Regions from separate parts of the Clostridioides sp. LIBA-7678 genome, predicted to be linked through region 2. Evidence: predicted binding sites of a transcription regulator. Region 2 holds the regulator's gene; the other holds the start of a gene.
What was found. Region 2 encodes HrcA, which represses chaperone genes, less so after heat shock. Its sites were predicted from a motif close to TTAGCACTCNNNNNNNNNGAGTGCTAA; they were not measured.

Region 1 (10,025 bases), 1.6 Mb from region 2:
TGTATTTACTGAGAGAAAAGACAATACAATGGAGTTAAGAAGAGGATTTGAAGTTAAAAAAGGTGCAAAGATAATAATTGCTGAAGATGTTGTAACTACTGGTAAATCAACTATAGAAACAAAAAGAGTATTGGAAGCATTAGGTGGAGAAGTTATAGGTGTTGCATGTATAGCAGATAGAACTAATCATGATATAGGTATGCCTATATATAGTGCTATAAAGCTTGATATACAAGTTTATGAATCTGATGAATGTCCTTTATGCAAAGAAGGAAAATTACCAGTTGTTAAACCTGGAAGTAGAGAATTTAAAGAATTAGGGATGTAATAACTCAATTAAGTTTAGTGGTATTTAAAGAATGTAAATTTTTTAGAGTAAAACTAATATTATATAATATAAATCAAAGATAAAAACAGTTAGCCTTGCAACTAAGGCTAACTGTTTTTTTGTTAAAAATATATTTACAAAAAAAGAGATAATAGCAGTACAATATAAGTATAATATAAAAAAATTATTATATATTGAGGAGGGGTAAGTATGAAAAATCAATTGAATGAAACTCAGAAAAAGGTTGTATTTTTTGGAGTAGGGGCTGTAGGAGCTACTTTCGCAGAACAATTTTTAAATTCTAAATATGATTTTAAAATTCTTTGTGATGAGAAAAGAAAGAAAAGATATTTAGAAGATGGATTCATAATAAATGAGAAAAGGTATGATTTTGATTATGTAACTAGGGATGAGTATAAACAAGAGGCTGATTTTATAATTATAGGCTTGAAATATAATAATTTAAGGGAAAATATAAGAGAATTAGACGGATTAGTTGGAAAAAATACAGTAATAATGTCTTTATTAAATGGAGTTGATAGTGAAGATATAATAGGAGAAAGATTTGGAATTGAAAAAATGGTATATTCATATGTCACTAATATAGATGCTAAGAAAATTAATAATAATATTATACATACTACTAATGGAATAATTGTATTTGGAAACAAAGATAATAGTGAAGATAGAAAAACTAATATAATAACAGAAGTCTTTAATAGTGTAAATATAGAATATGTTTTATCAAAAGATATTCAAAGAGATATGTGGTGGAAATACATGGTTAACATTGGTGTAAATCAAACCTCAGCTATACTTGGCGCATCTTATGGGGTATTCCAAAGCTCTGAGCATCTAAGAGAATTGGCAAAATCTGCAATGAGAGAAGTAGTTGCTATAGCTCAGGCAAAAGGTATAGGTCTTACAGAAGATGATGTGGAAAATTCGTTACATAGAATACTGGAACATTCAAAAGAAGGAAGAACATCAATGCTTCAAGATGTAGAAGCTCATAGACTTACAGAAGTAGATATGTTTTCTAAGAATATTTGTGAACTTGGAAAGAAATACAACATATCTACACCTATAAATCAGACTTTTTTTTATATGATAAAAGTAATTGAAAGTAGATTTTAAATAGTCTTTATAAATAACTTTGGTAATTGTTGATTTTAAATCTAGATAATATTATAAACTATTTAAATTACTAAATATTTTTAATTCATCAATAAAAATATTTGCTGCTTTTGATAAAGTTATATCCTTTGGATATATATATGAGAAGTGTCTGTTGTAGTTGCTTCCAAGCTCTATGACAGACAGTTCATTATTTAAAACTGGTAAGCTTGTCACTAGATTAGATACTATTGTAATTCCTAAATTATTTCTAACAGATTCTTTGACAGCATAGTTACTTCCAAAGACCATCATACTTTTTGGAATAATCTCTTTAACACTTAAAAACATATCTAAATAATCTCTAGTGCCAGAGCCATCTTCTCTAACTATCCACTTCTGGTCTTGTAGCTTTTCAAAGCTGAAGTCTTTTAACAAAGGGCTATTATATGGAAGTGCTAAAACCATCTTATCTTCAAAAAAATATTCTTGAATAAATGAAGGTGAAGAGCAAGTGCCTTCAATAAGTCCAATATCTAAAACATAATCTTTAACATGAGAAGACACAATTGATGTATTTTCTATGAAAATTTCTACATCTATGTCAGGATATTTTTGTGAAAATAATGCTAAGAAATTAGGCAGAATATACTCACCAATAGTTAAACTTGCACCAATCTTTAAGCGACCAGTTATAGCATCTGAAACCTGACTTACATCATGATAGGTAATGTTTAAAAGATTTAATATTTCCTTAGCTCTTTTATACAATATTTGTCCACTTTCTGTTATAAAAATAGTCTTTTGTTTAATAGACCTGTTTATAAGTATGACTTTAAAATAATTTTCTAGATTTTTAATGTGTTTACTTACACTTGGCTGAGATAAATTTAAGTATTCACCAGCTTTAGTAAAATTTTTATATTCAACAACAGCCACAAATGTTTTTAATTCTTCAAACAATTTTATACCTCCCTTACTTAATGAAAGTTTACATTTTTTATATGTTTTCTACAAATAATTATACTAGATGTAATAACCATCAAAAATATTAATCATTACGATATTATATATTTATTTTACTTATGGTTATTACAATTATATACTATTATTGTAAAGAAAACTATATTAATTATAAGGTAGGTATATTATGTTAAAGAATAAAAGCTGTCTAACATTAAAAAATATAAAAGAAATATTACCTGGGCTATTTGTATCAGTATTAGTAGGTTATATTAGTATATTTATTTCTACTCTAATTCCTAAATTAGGAGCCGCATCAATTTCTATATTTTTGGGTATGTTTGTAGGAAATTTATTCTTAAATCAAAAGGTGTTTCAAAAAGGTTATAAATTTTCAGAGACAGATTTGCTATCATATTCAATAGTACTATTAGGAGCAACACTCAGTGTATCTACTCTAATAGACTTAAAAGTTTCAGGAATCTTATTTATAATGTTACAAATGACAATAACAATAGTAGCAGCACTTTATATAGGTAAAAAATTAGGTTTTGAAGAAAACTTTAGATTTCTAATGGCAAGTGGAAACGCAGTATGTGGTTCTTCTGCTATAGGAGCAACAGTTCCAGTAGTTAATGCTACAGACAAAGAGAAGGGAATTGCAATAACTATTGTAAATGTTACTGGTATATTTCTTATGTTTTTACTTCCAATAATATCTCAATTTTTATATAGCCATGAGCTAGTAAAAACATCAGCAATGATAGGAGGAACTTTGCAGTCAATTGGTCAAGTTGTAGCAAGTGGGGCGATAGTTGGAGAAAATGTAAAAGATTTGGCAACTATTTTTAAAATAGTAAGAGTAATATTTTTGGTTGTTGTAGTATTAGTATTTGGGCATATGAAAAATCAGTCTAATAGTGAAATATTTGAAGAAGAAAAGGATGAGATAAAAAAGAAAAAAGTAAATATACCATGGTATGTAATTGGATTTTTTATAACTTGTGCACTTTTCTCAATGAATATTATACCAAAAGATATATCTGTATTATGCAAAGAAATAAGTAACAAATTTGAAATAATAGCTTTAGCAGCAATTGGTTTAAAGGTTAATGTAAAAGACTTAGTGAAACAAGGTAAAGAAGTTTCTTTATATGGTTTATTTGTAGGTATAGTTCAAGTTGTATCAGCTATAGTTTTAATAAAAATATTTATATAATATAAAAAACATTTTTAATATTAGCTTGATTAATTAAAATAATATGATACTAATAATTTATAATATAAATAAAAAATGAATTTCGATAAGTTTAAATGGGTATAAACTTATAGAAATTCATTTTTTATTTTAAGTGAAAATTTAAAGTAAAATATTATTTTACATAATAATAACATTATAAATTTTGAAATTGCTTATCTTTGTGTTAAAATAAGTAAAATACACATATTAAAGTTAAGTTTTTAAATAAATAGACAAAGCAAAAATATAAATATTAAGGAGATTTAGTTATGAATGTTTATGAAAAGGATAATGGAGTTATACTAGAAGGGGTAACAGATTTTGATCCAAAACATATATTTGAGTGTGGTCAATGTTTTAGATGGCACAAACAAGAAGATGACTCATACACTGGCGTTGCAAAGGGTAGAATATTAAATGTAAAAAAAGAAAATGATAAGATATATTTAAATAATACAAATTTAGAGGAGTTTAATAGTATTTGGTATAATTACTTTGATTTAGGAACTGATTATACAGAAATAAAAAATAAGCTAAAAAATATGGATGAATATTTAAATAAGGCTACTGAGTTTGGATGTGGAATAAGAATACTAAGACAAGATGGATGGGAAATGCTTATATCATTTATAATTTCTTCTAATAATAGAATTCCTATGATACAAAGAGCTATAGAAAATTTATCAAAAAAATTTGGCAAGTACATAGGTGAGTACGAAGGTAATGAATACTACGCATTCCCAACACCAGAAGAGCTAAATAAGGCTTCACAAGAGGAAATAAGAGCATGTCAAACAGGCTTTAGAGATAAGTACATAAAAAGTACTACAGAGGCGGTTATAGAAAATAATGATAAGGTATCTGAATATACAAATTTAACTACAGATGACTGTAGAAAAGAACTTTTAAAATTCAATGGAGTAGGACCAAAAGTATGTGATTGTATTGCATTATTTGGCATGCAAAAATATGATTCTTTTCCAGTTGATGTTTGGGTTAAGAGGGTTATGCAAGAGTTCTACATAGATGAAGATATGAGTCTACCTAAAATGAGAACTTATGGCATTGATAAATTCGGAGATATGTCTGGATTTGCTCAACAGTATTTATTTTACTATGCAAGAGAACTTGGTATAGGAAAATAAAATTAAGGGGGAGGAATTATGGGAGTAATAGGCACAATATTTCTGTTCTATTTAATTATATCATATCTAGCTGGAGCCATAATTTCTGTGATTATATTACTTGAAAATAGAGATCCTGCAAAAACCATGTCCTGGTTATTGATGTTTATTATATTTCCAGGAATCGGTCTAATTGTATATGCTATTTCAGGTAGAAATATTAGAAAGCGAAAATTATTTAAGACTCAAAAACTAGCTAACAATATAAAAGAAAAGAAACTTTTTGATACGTTAGAAAAGATAACAGAAATCGTTGAACTAGAAAAAGAATCTATAAAGCAAAATAAGCTTTTAAGAGACGAAGAAGATGGTAGTTACAGAAAAAGAGTAATAAATATGCTTTTAAAGACTGGTATGTTTCCATTTACTAAAAATAATAAAGTAGATGTCTTTGTAGATGGAAATGAAAAGTTTAAAAGGCTTATAGAAGATATAAGAGAAGCAAAAGACCATATCCATATAGAGTACTTTATTATCAAAGATAGTGATATAGGTAGGGTGTTAAAAGAAGAGCTTATAAAAAAAGCCAAAGAAGGAATCAAAATAAGAATTTTATATGATGATGTAGGATGTTGGAGATTTTGGTTTAATAGAAAATTCTTCCGAGAAATGAGAGAAGTTGGTATAGAAATAGCAGCATTTTTACCTACAAAATTTCCTATAATAGGAGGAAAATTGAACTATAGAAATCATAGAAAAATTGTTGTTATTGATGGAATAATTGGATATACAGGTGGAATAAATATAGGAGACGAATATTTAGGCAAAGATGATAAGTTTGGGTATTGGAGAGATACTCACATTAGAATTAAAGGTATTTCTGTATATATGCTTCAAATGACATTCTTGATTGACTGGTATTATACAACAAAAGAAGTTTTAGTGACTAAAAACTATTTTCCAAGTGTTGGAAATGTAGGCGAAAGTATGATACAAGTTGTTGCAAGTGGTCCAGATAGTGATTGGGAAGATATTCATTATGCTTATTTTTCTGCAATATGCCAAGCTAGGCAAAATGTTTATATAGAAACACCGTACTTTATCCCAGATGAGAGTTTACTAAAAGCTATAAAAAGTGCTGCACTTAGTGGAGTAGATGTTAGAATAATATTTCCAAAAATTGCAGACCACAAGATAGTAAACATAGCATCCTATTCCTATTTTGAAGAAATATTAAGAGCAGGTGGTAAGGTTTATTTGTATAATAAAGGATTTATACATTCTAAAGTCGTAATAATAGATGATAAAATTGCTTCTGCAGGGACAGCTAATATGGATTTAAGAAGTTTTATGCTTAACTTTGAAGTAAATGCATTTATCTATGATGAAGAAGTTATTGGAGTAATGACAGATGATTTCTTTGAAGATTTAAGTCACTGTGAAGAACTTAATCTGGAGGTATTTAAGAATAGAAGTATTATACAAAAAATTAAAGAATCTGTAGCCAGATTATTTTCACCAATATTATAAAAAATTATTAAAAAAGGTATTGAAAATTATGTGTGATTGGTATATTATAATAATTGTTAGCACTCTATTGAATAGAGTGATAATAAATAAAAAGTATATATATAAATCTACATATAAAAGTAGTATTAATTTAAAAATAACTAAAAACATAGGCGAACTAGTCTATACTTAATATTTTAGGAGGCGTAAAGAATGAAAATAAGACCATTAGCTGACAGAGTAGTAATTAAAAAAGTAGAAGCAGAAGAAAAAACTGCAAGTGGAATAGTTTTACCAGGAGCAGCTAAAGAGCAACCTCAAATAGCTGAAGTTGTAGAAGTTGGACCAGGTGGAATAGTTGAAGGAAAAGAAATAAAAATGGAATTAACAGTAGGAGATAAAGTTATATTCCAAAAATATTCTGGAACAGAAGTTAAGATAGAAGGACAAGAGTATACAATACTAAGACAAAGTGATGTATTAGCTGTTATTGAATAAATATAGAATAAGTTTATTAGGAGGGGTTTAAAATGGCTAAAGAAATTAAATTTTCAGAGGAAACAAGAAGAGCTTTAGAAGCTGGTGTAAATAAATTAGCAGATACAGTAAAAGTAACATTAGGACCAAAAGGAAGAAATGTTATATTAGATAAAAAATTTGGTTCTCCACTTATAACTAATGATGGTGTAACTATAGCAAAAGAGATAGAGTTAGAAGATAGATTTGAAAATATGGGTGCTCAATTAGTTAAAGAAGTTGCAACAAAAACTAATGATGTAGCTGGAGATGGTACTACAACTGCTACAGTTTTAGCACAAGCTATAATAAGAGAAGGTTTAAAAAATGTAACAGCAGGGGCTAACCCAATATTATTAAGAAAAGGGATACAAAAAGCAGTAATAGTAGCAGTAGAAGAATTAAAAAATCAATCAAGAATAGTGGAAACACAAGAAGCTATATCTCAAGTTGCTTCTATATCTGCTGGAGATGAAGAAGTTGGAAAATTAATAGCAGAGGCTATGGAAATAGTAGGGAAAGATGGAGTTATAACTGTTGAAGAATCTCAAACTATGAATACTGAATTAGATGCTGTTGAAGGTATGCAGTTTGATAGAGGATTTGTTTCTGCATATATGGTTACAGATGTAGATAAGATGGAAGCAGTTTTAAATGACCCATATATATTAATTACTGATAAAAAGATATCTAACATACAAGAATTACTACCAGTTCTTGAGCAAATAGTTCAACAAGGTAAAAAATTATTGATAATAGCTGAAGATGTAGAAGGTGAAGCATTGTCTACATTAGTAGTTAATAAATTAAGAGGAACATTTGATGTAGTAGCAGTTAAAGCTCCAGGATTTGGAGATAGAAGAAAAGAAATGCTTCAAGATATAGCAATACTTACAGGTGCTCAAGTAATATCAGAAGAATTAGGTTATGATTTAAAAGAAGCTGATTTATCTATGTTAGGTAGAGCTTCATCTGTTAAAGTAACTAAAGAAAACACTACAATAGTAGATGGTTCTGGAGATAAAAAAGCTATAGAAGATAGAGTAGCTCAAATTAAACATCAAGTAGAGCAAACTACTTCAGATTTTGATAGAGAAAAACTAATGGAAAGATTAGCTAAGCTTGCTGGAGGAGTAGCGGTTATAAAAGTTGGGGCTGCTACAGAAGTGGAGTTAAAAGAAAGAAAGCTAAGAATAGAAGATGCTCTTAATGCAACTAGAGCAGCAGTAGAAGAAGGAATAGTAGCTGGTGGAGGAACTGCTTTTGTTAGTGTTATACCAGCAATAGGCACACTAGTTGATAGTTTAGAAGGCGAAGTTAAACTAGGTGCTCAAATAGTTAAAAAAGCATTAGAGGAGCCATTAAGACAAATAGCTATAAATGCTGGTCTTGAAGGTGCTGTAATTGTACAAAATGTTGTTAATTCTGAAGCAGAAACTGGATTTGACGCATTAAATGAAAAATATGTAAATATGATAGAAGCTGGTATAGTTGACCCAACTAAAGTTAGTAGAAGTGCTTTACAAAATGCTGCATCAATAGCAGGTACTTTCTTAACTACTGAAGCTGCTGTTGCTGACCTTCCTGAGAAAGAAGATGCAGGAATGCCAGGAATGGGTGGCGGAATGCCAGGAATGATGTAATTTAAAAAATTTAGAACATAAATCTTAATATAAAGAACTATTCTGACTTAGTTTTAATTTCTAAGTTGGAATAGTTCTTTTATGTATAAGTAATGTTACATAAATACTAATTGAGGTATAATTGTTATTAGATAAAAAATCAAAATTAAAAAGGATGCGAGATTATGGACTTAAGAAAGTTGCTTGAAGAAGTTAAAAATGAGAACATAGATATAGATGTTGCATTAGATAGATTAAAAGATTTACCATATGAAGACCTTGGCTATGCAAACATAGACCATCATAGAGAACTAAGAAATGGATATCCAGAAGTTATTTATTGTGAAGGAAAGAGTGACGAACATATTTTAGGAATTATTGATAAAATGAATCAAAAAGGCTCTAATATATTGGGGACAAGATGTAGAAAAGAAACCTTTATAAAAATTAAAGAAATATATAATCATGCTGAATATGAAGAGTTATCTAAAATTCTCAAAATTCAAAATCATGCTATAGAGAATATAGGAAAGGGCAAAATTGTGATTGCTACAGGAGGAACTTCTGATATACCAGTAGCAGATGAAGCATATTATACAGCTAAATTTCTGGGTAATGATGTTGATAGAATCTATGATGTAGGCGTGGCAGGCATACATAGGCTTTTAAATAAAAGACATAAAATAGATAGTGCTAGAGTAATAGTGGCTGTTGCAGGAATGGAAGGCGCTCTTGCAAGTGTAGTTGGAGGATTGGTTGATGTCCCAGTAATAGCTGTCCCAACTTCTGTTGGATATGGAGCAAATTTTGGAGGGTTAGCAGCATTGCTGGCTATGTTAAATAGTTGTGCATCTGGAATATCTGTTGTAAATATTGATAATGGATTTGGCGCAGGATATTTAGCAGCAATGATAAATAAGCTATAATAAATAAAATATATTGATATAAATTAAACATAAATTATATAATAAAATCTAATTTCTATTATATTTTACTATTAAAATTGAGGAGACATATATGAGTGAAAAAATACTTTATTTTGATATAATAAGCGGTATATCAGGGGATATGACCCTTGCAAGTTTATTAAATTTAGGTGTGCCTAAGGAAATTTTTTTGGAGGAAATTCATAAACTAAAAATGAGCGATGAATTTAACATAAACATCAGCTCAAAAAATGAGAATGGAATAGTAGGTACAAAAGTAGAAGTAATTACAAAAGAAACACATACACATAGAAATTTAGTGGATATATTTGAGATTATAGATGAAAGTGGTCTAAATGAAAATGTAAAATCTAATGCAAAAAAAATATTTATGGTAATTGGCGAAGCAGAAGCTAAAGTTCATGGAACTACAATAGATAAGATACATTTTCATGAGGTAGGGGCTATAGATTCAATTGTGGATATAGTAGGAGCTTCTATATTGGTTGATTTACTTTGTATAGATAAAGTTTGTGCTAGTACAGTGACTGTTGGTTCAGGTTTTGCAAAATGTGAGCATGGAATTATACCTATACCTGCACCTGCAACTATGGAAATTTTAAAAGGTGTGCCAATTAAATTAAATAATGTAAAAGGAGAATGTACAACTCCAACAGGAGC
Region 2 (10,025 bases):
AATTGGAATCTTCCTAAAGTTGTATTGTCATAAGCCATACTTCTTTCACCTTGAAGAACATGTATATCAACAGCTGTTTGATTATCAGCAGCAGTTGAGAATACTTGAGATTTCTTAGTTGGTATTGTAGTGTTTCTTTCTATTATCTTAGTCATTACATTACCCATAGTTTCTATACCAAGAGATAATGGAGTAACGTCTAGTAATAATAAATCTTTAACATCTCCTGCTAAAACTCCTGCTTGTATAGAAGCTCCTGCTGCAACACACTCATCTGGGTTTATACCTTTATGAGGGTCTTTTCCTATAAATTTCTTAACAGCTTCTTGTACTGCTGGTATTCTTGTAGAACCACCTACTAATAATACATCATCTATATCACCTGTAGAAAGTCCAGCATCTTGTAAAGCTCTCTTAGTTGGTTCCATAGTTTTTTCAACTAAACCTCTAGTTAATTCTTCAAATTTAGCTCTTGATAAGTCTATATTTAAGTGTTTTGGTCCTTCTGCTGTAGCAGTTATGAAAGGTAAGTTTATGTTTGAATTCATTGTTGATGATAATTCTTTCTTAGCCTTTTCTGCTGCTTCTTTTAATCTTTGAAGAGCCATATTATCATTTCTTAAGTCTACACCTTCAGCTTTTTTGAATTCATCCGCTAAATAGTCTATTACTATTTGGTCAAAATCATCTCCACCTAATCTATTGTTACCAGCTGTAGCTAAAACTTCGAAAGTTCCATCTCCTATTTCAAGTATAGATACGTCAAAAGTTCCTCCACCTAAGTCAAATACTAATATTTTCTTTTCTTGGTCTAATTTATCCATACCATAAGCAAGAGCAGCTGCTGTTGGTTCGTTTATTATTCTCTTAACATCAAGTCCTGCTATTCTACCAGCATCTTTAGTAGCTTGTCTTTGAGCATCTGTAAAGTAAGCTGGTACTGTTATAACTGCCTCTGTTACTGTTTGTCCTAAGTAACTTTCTGCATCTGATTTTAATTTTTGTAATATTATTGCTGATATTTCTTGTGGAGTATATGATTTTCCATCTATATTTACTTTGTAATCAGTTCCCATATGAGTTTTTATAGAAGTTATTGTTTTATCTGCATTTGTAACTGCTTGTCTTTTTGCAGGCTCTCCAACTATTCTTTCACCATCTTTTGTAAATGCTACTACTGATGGAGTAGTTCTCATACCTTCACTATTTGCTATTATTTGTGCTTCTCCACCTTCTAATACTGCAACACATGAATTTGTTGTTCCTAAATCTATTCCTATTATTTTTCCCATGACTAAAATCCTCCTCGAGTAATTATATAATTAAGTTTTACTTATTTGAATATTTTATATTAGGTTAAATAATCAACCTTTAATTTATACTTAGCAAGAAACTTTAACCATTGAAGGTCTTATAACTTTAGTTCCTAGCTTATATCCTTTTTGAAGTACCATTACTATTTGATTTGCTTCAACTCCATCTACACTTTCTTGCATAACTGCTAGGTGTAAATTAGGGTCAAATTCCTTAGATTCTGCTTCTATTTCTTCTACTCCAAATTTTACTAGAGTGTCCATTAACTGTTTATGTACAAGGCTTATACCCTTATACATAGTATCTTCCTTATCTTCACATGCATCTAAGGCTCTTTCCATACTATCTATAACTGGTATCAACTCAGTTATTATCTTTTCATTTGCAAACACACCTATCGTCTCTTTTTCTTGTTGAGTTCTTCTTCTGTAGTTTGCATATTCGGCTTGAAGTCTTTGATATTTATCATTTGATTCATCTAATTCGTCTTGCAATTTTTTTTCTGCTAATTTAGAATTTATATCTGTTACATTTTCATCATCAACTTCTTTTTCATCACTTGTTTCACTTGATTCCTTACATTCTTCATTAACAATTTCCTCTTCTAACTCTACTTGAGTTTCAGATTCTTGGTTAATAGAAGTATCATTTTCTTCTTTTACTTCCTGTTGCTCATTTTTTTTATCCAAGACTTTACACCTCTCAATTTAAAATTTCTTTACTTTCTATTAATTAATAAACTCATATAATTTATTATAGAGTAAATTCTAGCATAATCCATTCTTGTAGGGCCTATAAAACTTATTCGCCCAACCAAGTCTCTATCTACATTATAAGTTGCTGTAACTATACTACAATCCTGTGCCAATTCACAATCATTATCACTACCAATTATTATATTTAGATTGTCTTTTTGTATTCCCTTTGATTTAATTATGTCAGCTATTGTCTCTTTTTTCTCCAACATATTTAAAAATGACTTTGCTTTTAATACATCATTAAATTCTGGATAGCTAAATATGTTAGTAGCTCCATTTAATGATAGAGAAAAATCTTCTTCTTTCATATTTGAATTCAAAGCATTTAAAAGCTCATCTATAAGCCCAGAATACTCACTTATTTCGTATTTAATAAAAGCAATTAGATTATCATCCAAATCTGTTATACTTTTACCTAAGAGCTTCCTTGTAAGATTATCAGAAATCAAGTTTAACTTAGATTGATCTAAATATACATTAGTTGTAAGGTTAGCTTTTTTTAAATCTCCTTTATCTGTTACAACTATAAGTAAAATATTATTGTCATTCATAGCAACCAATTGTATGTGCTTTATAACACTTTGATTTATTAAACTCTTAGTAACTGCTACAGTTGTATAGTTTGTTAGTTGAGATAATAGCTTTGAAGTTTCATGAATCAATTCTTTTATATGATTTATATTATGATTCATACATTGTTCAATAAGAATTTTATCATTATCATCCAATTCGCTTTTACTCATAAGAGAGTTTACATATAACTTATAGCCTTTTTCAGACGGAACTCTACCCGCAGAAGTATGAGGCTGAATCAAGTACCCTAATTCTTCAAGGTCAGCCATTTCATTTCTTATGGTAGCAGCACTAACACCTAAATCATGTCTTTTAGATATTGTTCTAGAACCTATAGCTTCAGCTGTTTCTATATAATCTTTAACTATAGCTTTGAGGATATTTAATTTTCTTTCATTTAATTCCATCTTATTATGCCTCCTAGCTGTTAGCACTCACCAAGTTCGAGTGCTAAAAAGATTATATATATTATATACCATTATAAATTTATTTTGTCAACACCTTAAAAATTATTCCATAAATTCTATAAAGATACTATTAGATATTTCTCTTCCTTTTTGAGTTAGTTGTATTCCCTCAAAGCTCTGATTTATAAGCTTTCTATCTAATAGCATTTCTATTTGCTTATTATATTTTTCTCTAAAATCTAGCCCAAAATTTTTTTTAAAATCTTCAAATTCTATACCTTTATTCATTCTAAGCCCCATAAATATCTTCTCTTCTATCATATCTTTTTCAGAAAGAATCTCATTTTCTTGTATTGGTTTCTCTCTTTTTGTTAAACTCAAATGATAGTCATCTAAAGATTCTAAATTATTATATCTATTCTTATTAATATAACCAGAAGCTCCTGCTCCTAGACCTATGTAATGTTCACATTCCCAATATAAGATATTATGTTCACAATTATAACCATCTTTTGAGTAATTTGATATTTCGTATTGATTATACCCTTTTGATTTTAGATAGTTTATTGTATACTCATACATTTCTATATCCATATTTTCATCTATGAGCTCAAACTTATTATTCTCATACATATTATATAACTCTGTTCCTTCTTCTAATATAAGAGAATAGGCTGATATATGTGTTGGATTTAGGTCTGAAACTTTTTGAAGGGTTTCCTTCCAATCACATAGCGTTTGATTTGGAAGACTGTACATTAAATCTATATTAATATTTTTAAAGCCTACACTTAATGCATCTTTATAGTTTTTCTCAAATTCTTCATAAGTATGTATTCTTCCTATAAAGTTCAAATGTTGTTCTTGAACAGCTTGTAAACCAATACTAAGTCTATTTATACCAATATCTTTCATAGTTTTTAATTTTTCTAGTGTCAGTGTACCAGGATTACACTCTATAGTTATTTCTGCATTCTTATCTATATTAAACATTGCTCTTACACTTGTAAATATTTCTCTTATTTCATCAGATGTCAATATACTAGGTGTACCTCCTCCTACAAATATACTCGTTATTGTATCGTCACTATTTAGATGGTAATCTTCTTTCTTCTTGTATTTGTTATCCTTATATAATTTATTACTGTACAATTCCATTTCAATTTTTAAATCTTCTATATATCTTTTTTTTGCATCTATGTCCATTTTGTAAGAGTTAAAATCACAATACTTACATTTTTTTACACAAAATGGAATATGTATATAAAGTCCCAACATTTTTTATTCCTCGTTTCTTTAATTATCTTAAAACATCAATTACTAAATTATAAATCAAACAAGATAGCACATCAAGTAACATATAAAATACTTATACTATGTAATATTATAAAAAATTTGGATAAAAGTTAATTTTTACTCTTATCCAAATTCATCTAACTTAAATTAAGTACTTATCTTTTCTTCATATAATAATAAACTGGCAAACCTAATAGTGTTATAAATATTCCACCTAAAGATATTACTGTTGAAGTCAACAATTGATTTATTATTACAAACATACCTCCCAGTATAGCTATGATTGGTATTATTGGATATAAAGGAACTCTATATGGTCTGTGTAAATCAGGTTTTTCTCTTCTAAGCCTCATAACTCCTATAAAAGTCAGTACATAAAATACCCATATTGAAAATATAGTTAAATCTGTAAGAAGATTAAATTGGCCAGATAAGGCATATACACAGGCTAATACAGTTATAAGTAATATTGAATTTACAGGAGAACCTCCAGAATTTACTTTTAAAAGAGCTTTAGATGCTGGTAAAGTTCCCATTTCAGCTAATGTATATGGTATTCTTGAACCTGTCAATAAGTACCCATTCAATGTACCAAATACTGATATTAATATACCAACAGTTATTACTTTTCCACCTAAGTTTCCAAATAATCTTGTTGCTACTAATGTAGCTGGGGAAGTAACTGTTGCTAATTCACTTGCTGGCACTACCCAAAGGTAAGCTATATTTATTATAATATAAACTGCCATAACTAACGATAAGCCACCAACTATTGCTCTTGGCAAATCTTTCTCTGGAGACTTCATTTCTCCTGATATAGCCCCAACATTTATCCATCCATCATATGCAAATAACGTTGCTATTAAGACTTGTCCAAGTGCGTTTGATACACTAACACCATCACCTACAAATGGACTTAACACTTCACTACTTTGACCTTTAATAAATCCAAAAATTATTATTAAAATTAAAGGTATCATTTTTCCAACAGTTGCTACTGTCTGAACTTTCCCTCCTAAGGATGAGCCTATTATATTTAGTACTGCTAAAAATAGTATAACTCCAATTGCTATAGGAAGTACATTAGCCATATTATTTGGACTCATGCCCAAAAGTTCAGATGCTTGTTGAGCAAAGATTACTCCTAGCGCCGCTGATGTTCCTGGGAAAAATAATACAGTTTGCATCCATCCAGTTAAAAAACCTAACTTTTCTCCATATATCTCTTCAATATAAATCATCATACCACCAGTTTTTGGTATAGCAGCTGAGATTTCTGTAGCTGTAAGACCTGCAGTTATTGTTATAAAGCCACCTAAAAGCCATGCTATAATACCTAGACCTGGAGCTCCATTAGTTGTAGTGTATATTGCTTGTGGCTTAAAAAAAACTCCCGAACCTATAACCATACCTACAACAGTAGAAAGAGCTGCTGAAAGACCAATAGTCTTTTGTAGTTGAGTACGCATACTGTCCCTCCTCACTGTTTTATAGTGCATAAAATATTAATTTTATAAATTATGGTTTTAGTATTCCCAAAGTTTTTTTTTATATTAATCTGCTAATTTTAGATTAAGTTTCTATACATTTAAAAAAGATACAATCTCAATGTTTAAAACAATCTCTAAAAATCATTTATTTTTCTAAAAAAGTCCCATATTTTCAGCTTTTTAAATTAATTAAACTAAAATTTTTATACTCTATTCTAAAATGTATATATATTTAATACTTCTTCTTTCAGTATTTCTTTTTCATTTAGTTCTGGATTATTTATAACTATTTCAAGCATCTTATTTAATATATGTCCCATATCTTTACCTGGTTTTACACCTATAGATATCAAATCTCTTCCATTAATAGCTAAATCCTTAATATTGAAGCATTCATTTTGATTTATTATATGTCTAAATTCTTTTTCACACTCAATAAGGTTTAATATCTTTCTTTTTGCATATTTTGGATTTTTAGCAAGTGTATCTGCCCAATTAACCTTTATTAAATCTTCAAATAGTTCAACATCTTCAAGTTTATTTAATAACTTTTTAATTATTTTCCGTTTTGGCTCTATTCTATAATCATGATATTGTATTAATAACAAAACTTTATTAATAGTATAATTATCGTACTTGAGTCTCTTTAAAATCCTCTTTGCAATCTTCACAGATTCTCTACTATGATTATAAAAATGGTCAATTCCATTTTTATCAGTCGTTTTAGTTACTTTTTTTCCTAAATCATGAAACAACATTGTAAGTTTTAAATATAATTCATCCTCAATTACTTCTGTGGCCATTAAAGTATGTTTTTGTACATCATAAATATGATATGGATTATGTTGTGTAACCTCTTCTAGTTCACATATTTCAGGGATTATAAATTTCAACAAACCTGTTGAATTTAATAATTCTAATTTAGATGAATCAGATACTAGTATTTTGTTTAATTCTGTTTGGATTCTTTCTATAGAAACATTTTTAATCAAGTCTGATTTTTTGTAGATACTTTGCTTAGTCCCCTCAGCTATTTTAAAACTTAGTTGTGCTGAAAACCTAACTGCTCTAAGCATTCTAAGTGCATCTTCTTCAAATCTATCTACTGGATTTCCAACACAACGTATATACTTATTTCGTATATCTTCATACCCATTAAATGGGTCAACCAATCCATTCTTTGCATTGTATGCAATTGCATTGATAGTAAAATCCCTTCTCGATAGGTCCTTAATTATGTTATTTGTAAATTCTATTGAATCTGGATGTCTACCATCACTATAATTTCCATCTATTCTGTAAGTTGTCACTTCAAATGGTTCATGCTCAATCATAACTGTTACAGTGCCATGTTGTATACCAGTTGGAATTGTTTTTTTAAATAGCTCTACTACTTCTTCTGGTCTAGCACTAGTTGTTATGTCCCAGTCATTTGGAATCCTTTCTAACAAACAATCTCTGACACATCCTCCAACTACATATGCTTCATGACCATGTTTTTCTAATTCTTTAATTATACAATCTACTTTTTTAGGAATTTCTATATTAATCATAAATATCACCTTTTTATTTTTCTTTAATATACTCTTGTTTATATTTTCTATGAGTTTACTTAAAATATACCACAAAAAAGCTAGATTAATTTAGAAATAATTCTAAAATCACTCTAGCTTTTAAATATCCTTATCTAAATTTATAAAAATTTACTCATCTAATTTAAGTACAGACATAAATGCTTTTTGAGGAACTTCAACAGAACCAATTTGTCTCATACGCTTCTTACCTTCTTTTTGTTTTTCAAGAAGTTTCTTCTTACGAGATATATCCCCACCATAACATTTAGCAAGTACATCTTTTCTTAACGCACTTATTGTCTCTCTTGCTATAACCTTATTACCAACAGCAGCTTGTATAGGTATAGCAAATTGATGTCTTGGAATTTCACCTTTTAGTTTCTCACACATTGCCTTTCCTCTAGGGAATGCTCGAGTTTCATGAACAATAAAACTAAGTGCGTCAACTTGCTCTTTATTAATTAATACATCAAGTTTTACAAGTGTAGATGCCACATAACCTTTAACTTCATAATCAAGAGAACCATAACCTCTAGTTCTTGATTTCAAAGCATCAAAGAAATCGTAAACAACCTCATTAAGAGGAAGGTCATAGTGAAGCATTACTCTTCTCTCATCTATATATTCCATATTTAACATGTTTCCACGTCTCTCTTGACAAAGTTCCATAACTACACCTACATAGTCTTTAGGAACTATTATATCTCCTTTTACTATAGGTTCTTCTATCATCTTTATCTCAGATGGCTCTGGAAGGTTTGCAGGATTTTGTATCATTACAACTTCTCCATCAATTTTTGTAACTCTGTATATAACTGATGGTGCTGTCGTAATTATATCAAGATTAAATTCTCTCTCAAGTCTTTCTTGCATTATCTCCATATGTAAAAGACCTAAGAAACCACATCTAAAACCAAATCCTAATGCTGCTGAAGTCTCAGCTTCATACTCAAGTGCAGCATCATTTACTTGAAGCTTTTCAAGAGCATCTCTTACATTTTCATATTTTTCTCCTTCTCCTGGATATATACCACAGTATACCATTGGAGTAGCTTTTTTATATCCTGGTAAAGGTTCATCTGTAGGATTGTTTGAATCTGTTATTGTATCTCCCACACGACAACTTCTTATATCTTTTATACTGGCTGCAATATAACCAACATCACCTGCTGATAATTCACTAAGCTCAGTTTGACCTGGAGCCATAACACCAACTTCAGTTACTTCAAACTTTTTATTAGTGTTCATCATTTTTATTGTCATGCCTTTTTTTGCAGTTCCTTCAAATACCCTAACATAAGCTACAACACCTTTATAAGCATCATAGTAAGAATCGAATATCAATGCCTTTAATGGTGCTTCATTATCTCCTTTAGGTGGCGGAACATTTTTTACAATATCTTCTAAGACATCTTCTATGTTTAAACCAGTCTTAGCAGAAATAAGAGGTGCTTCACTTGAGTCAAGTCCTATTAAATCTTCTATTTCATGTTTTACTTCCTCTGGTCTTGCACTTGGTAAATCTATTTTATTTATTATTGGTAATATTTCTAAATCTTGGTCTATAGCAAGATAAACATTAGCTAAGGTTTGTGCCTCAACACCTTGAGCTGCATCAACTACCAGTAATGCCCCTTCGCATGCAGCCAAACTTCTTGATACCTCATAGTTAAAGTCTACATGTCCAGGAGTATCTATAAGATTTAAATAATATTCATTTCCATCCTTCGCTTTATACATTAATCTTATGTTTTGAAGCTTTATAGTAATTCCTCTTTCTCTTTCAAGGTCCATATTGTCAAGCAATTGACTTTTCATGTCCCTTTCACTAACAAGCCCCGTTTGTTGTATTAATCTATCAGCTAAGGTAGACTTTCCATGGTCTATATGTGCAATTATACTAAAATTTCTAGTTCTACTTTGTTTATTGTCCACCTTAAAATTCCCTCCTCTTAATTATTCTTATAGTTATTATTTTACATTATATAAAAACTCTTTATATCTGAACCTCACATGACTAAAGTCACATGGTTCCTGTTTCATAGAATTTTGCATACTAAAATATGTCTTACAAACTCTCCACAGGCTATCCCCGTAGTTCCTACGGTTCTTACATAAGTTATCTATTTTAAACTCTTATTAGTCTTAATCCTTCTTTTAGTATATTTATACTTGCATTTATATCTCTATCATGAGTTTCATTACAACAAGGACAAATCCATTCTCTTATACTTAAATTCTTCACTTCCTTGTTTTTGTACCCACATTTATTGCATATTTGTGAACTTGCAAAGAATTTACCTACCTTTACAACTTGTCTACCATACCAATTAGCCTTGTATTCTAATTGACGAACAAATTCTGACCATGACACATCAGAAATTAAGCGAGATAGTTTGCGATTTCTAGTCATATTCTTTACTTGTAAATCTTCTATGCAAATAATATCATTCTCTCGTATTAATTTAGTAGATAGTTTTTGTAGAAAATCCTCTCGACAATTAGCTATATGTTCTTGAAGTTTTGCAACTTTTAATCTTGCTTTATTTCTATTTAAACTACCAATTGTTTTTCTCGATAGTTCTCTTTGTAATTTAGCAAGTTTGTTTAATG

Region 1: ACTG46_RS01485 (co-chaperone GroES) is a predicted target of HrcA. The motif match lies at 6,358-6,384, and genes of this name have one in related genera.

Annotation. Positions count from the first base shown of each region.
Region 1 is NZ_CP196987.1:239,023-249,047, forward strand. It holds gene pyrE (orotate phosphoribosyltransferase) at 1-328, shown strand, start outside; gene ACTG46_RS01460 (ketopantoate reductase family protein) at 539-1,465, shown strand; gene ACTG46_RS01465 (LysR family transcriptional regulator) at 1,517-2,407, opposite strand; gene ACTG46_RS01470 (YeiH family protein) at 2,595-3,626, shown strand; gene ACTG46_RS01475 (DNA-3-methyladenine glycosylase family protein) at 3,917-4,792, shown strand; gene cls (cardiolipin synthase) at 4,811-6,301, shown strand; gene ACTG46_RS01485 (co-chaperone GroES) at 6,494-6,778, shown strand; gene groL (chaperonin GroEL) at 6,811-8,439, shown strand; gene larB (nickel pincer cofactor biosynthesis protein LarB) at 8,604-9,344, shown strand; partial or broken gene larC (nickel pincer cofactor biosynthesis protein LarC) at 9,436-10,025, shown strand, end outside.
Region 2 is NZ_CP196987.1:2,873,551-2,883,575, forward strand. It holds gene dnaK (molecular chaperone DnaK) at 1-1,292, opposite strand, end outside; gene grpE (nucleotide exchange factor GrpE) at 1,383-2,003, opposite strand; gene hrcA (heat-inducible transcriptional repressor HrcA) at 2,033-3,052, opposite strand; gene hemW (radical SAM family heme chaperone HemW) at 3,155-4,330, opposite strand; gene ACTG46_RS13680 (APC family permease) at 4,504-5,817, opposite strand; gene ACTG46_RS13685 (CCA tRNA nucleotidyltransferase) at 6,054-7,391, opposite strand; gene lepA (translation elongation factor 4) at 7,542-9,347, opposite strand; gene tnpB (IS200/IS605 family element RNA-guided endonuclease TnpB) at 9,541-10,025, opposite strand, start outside.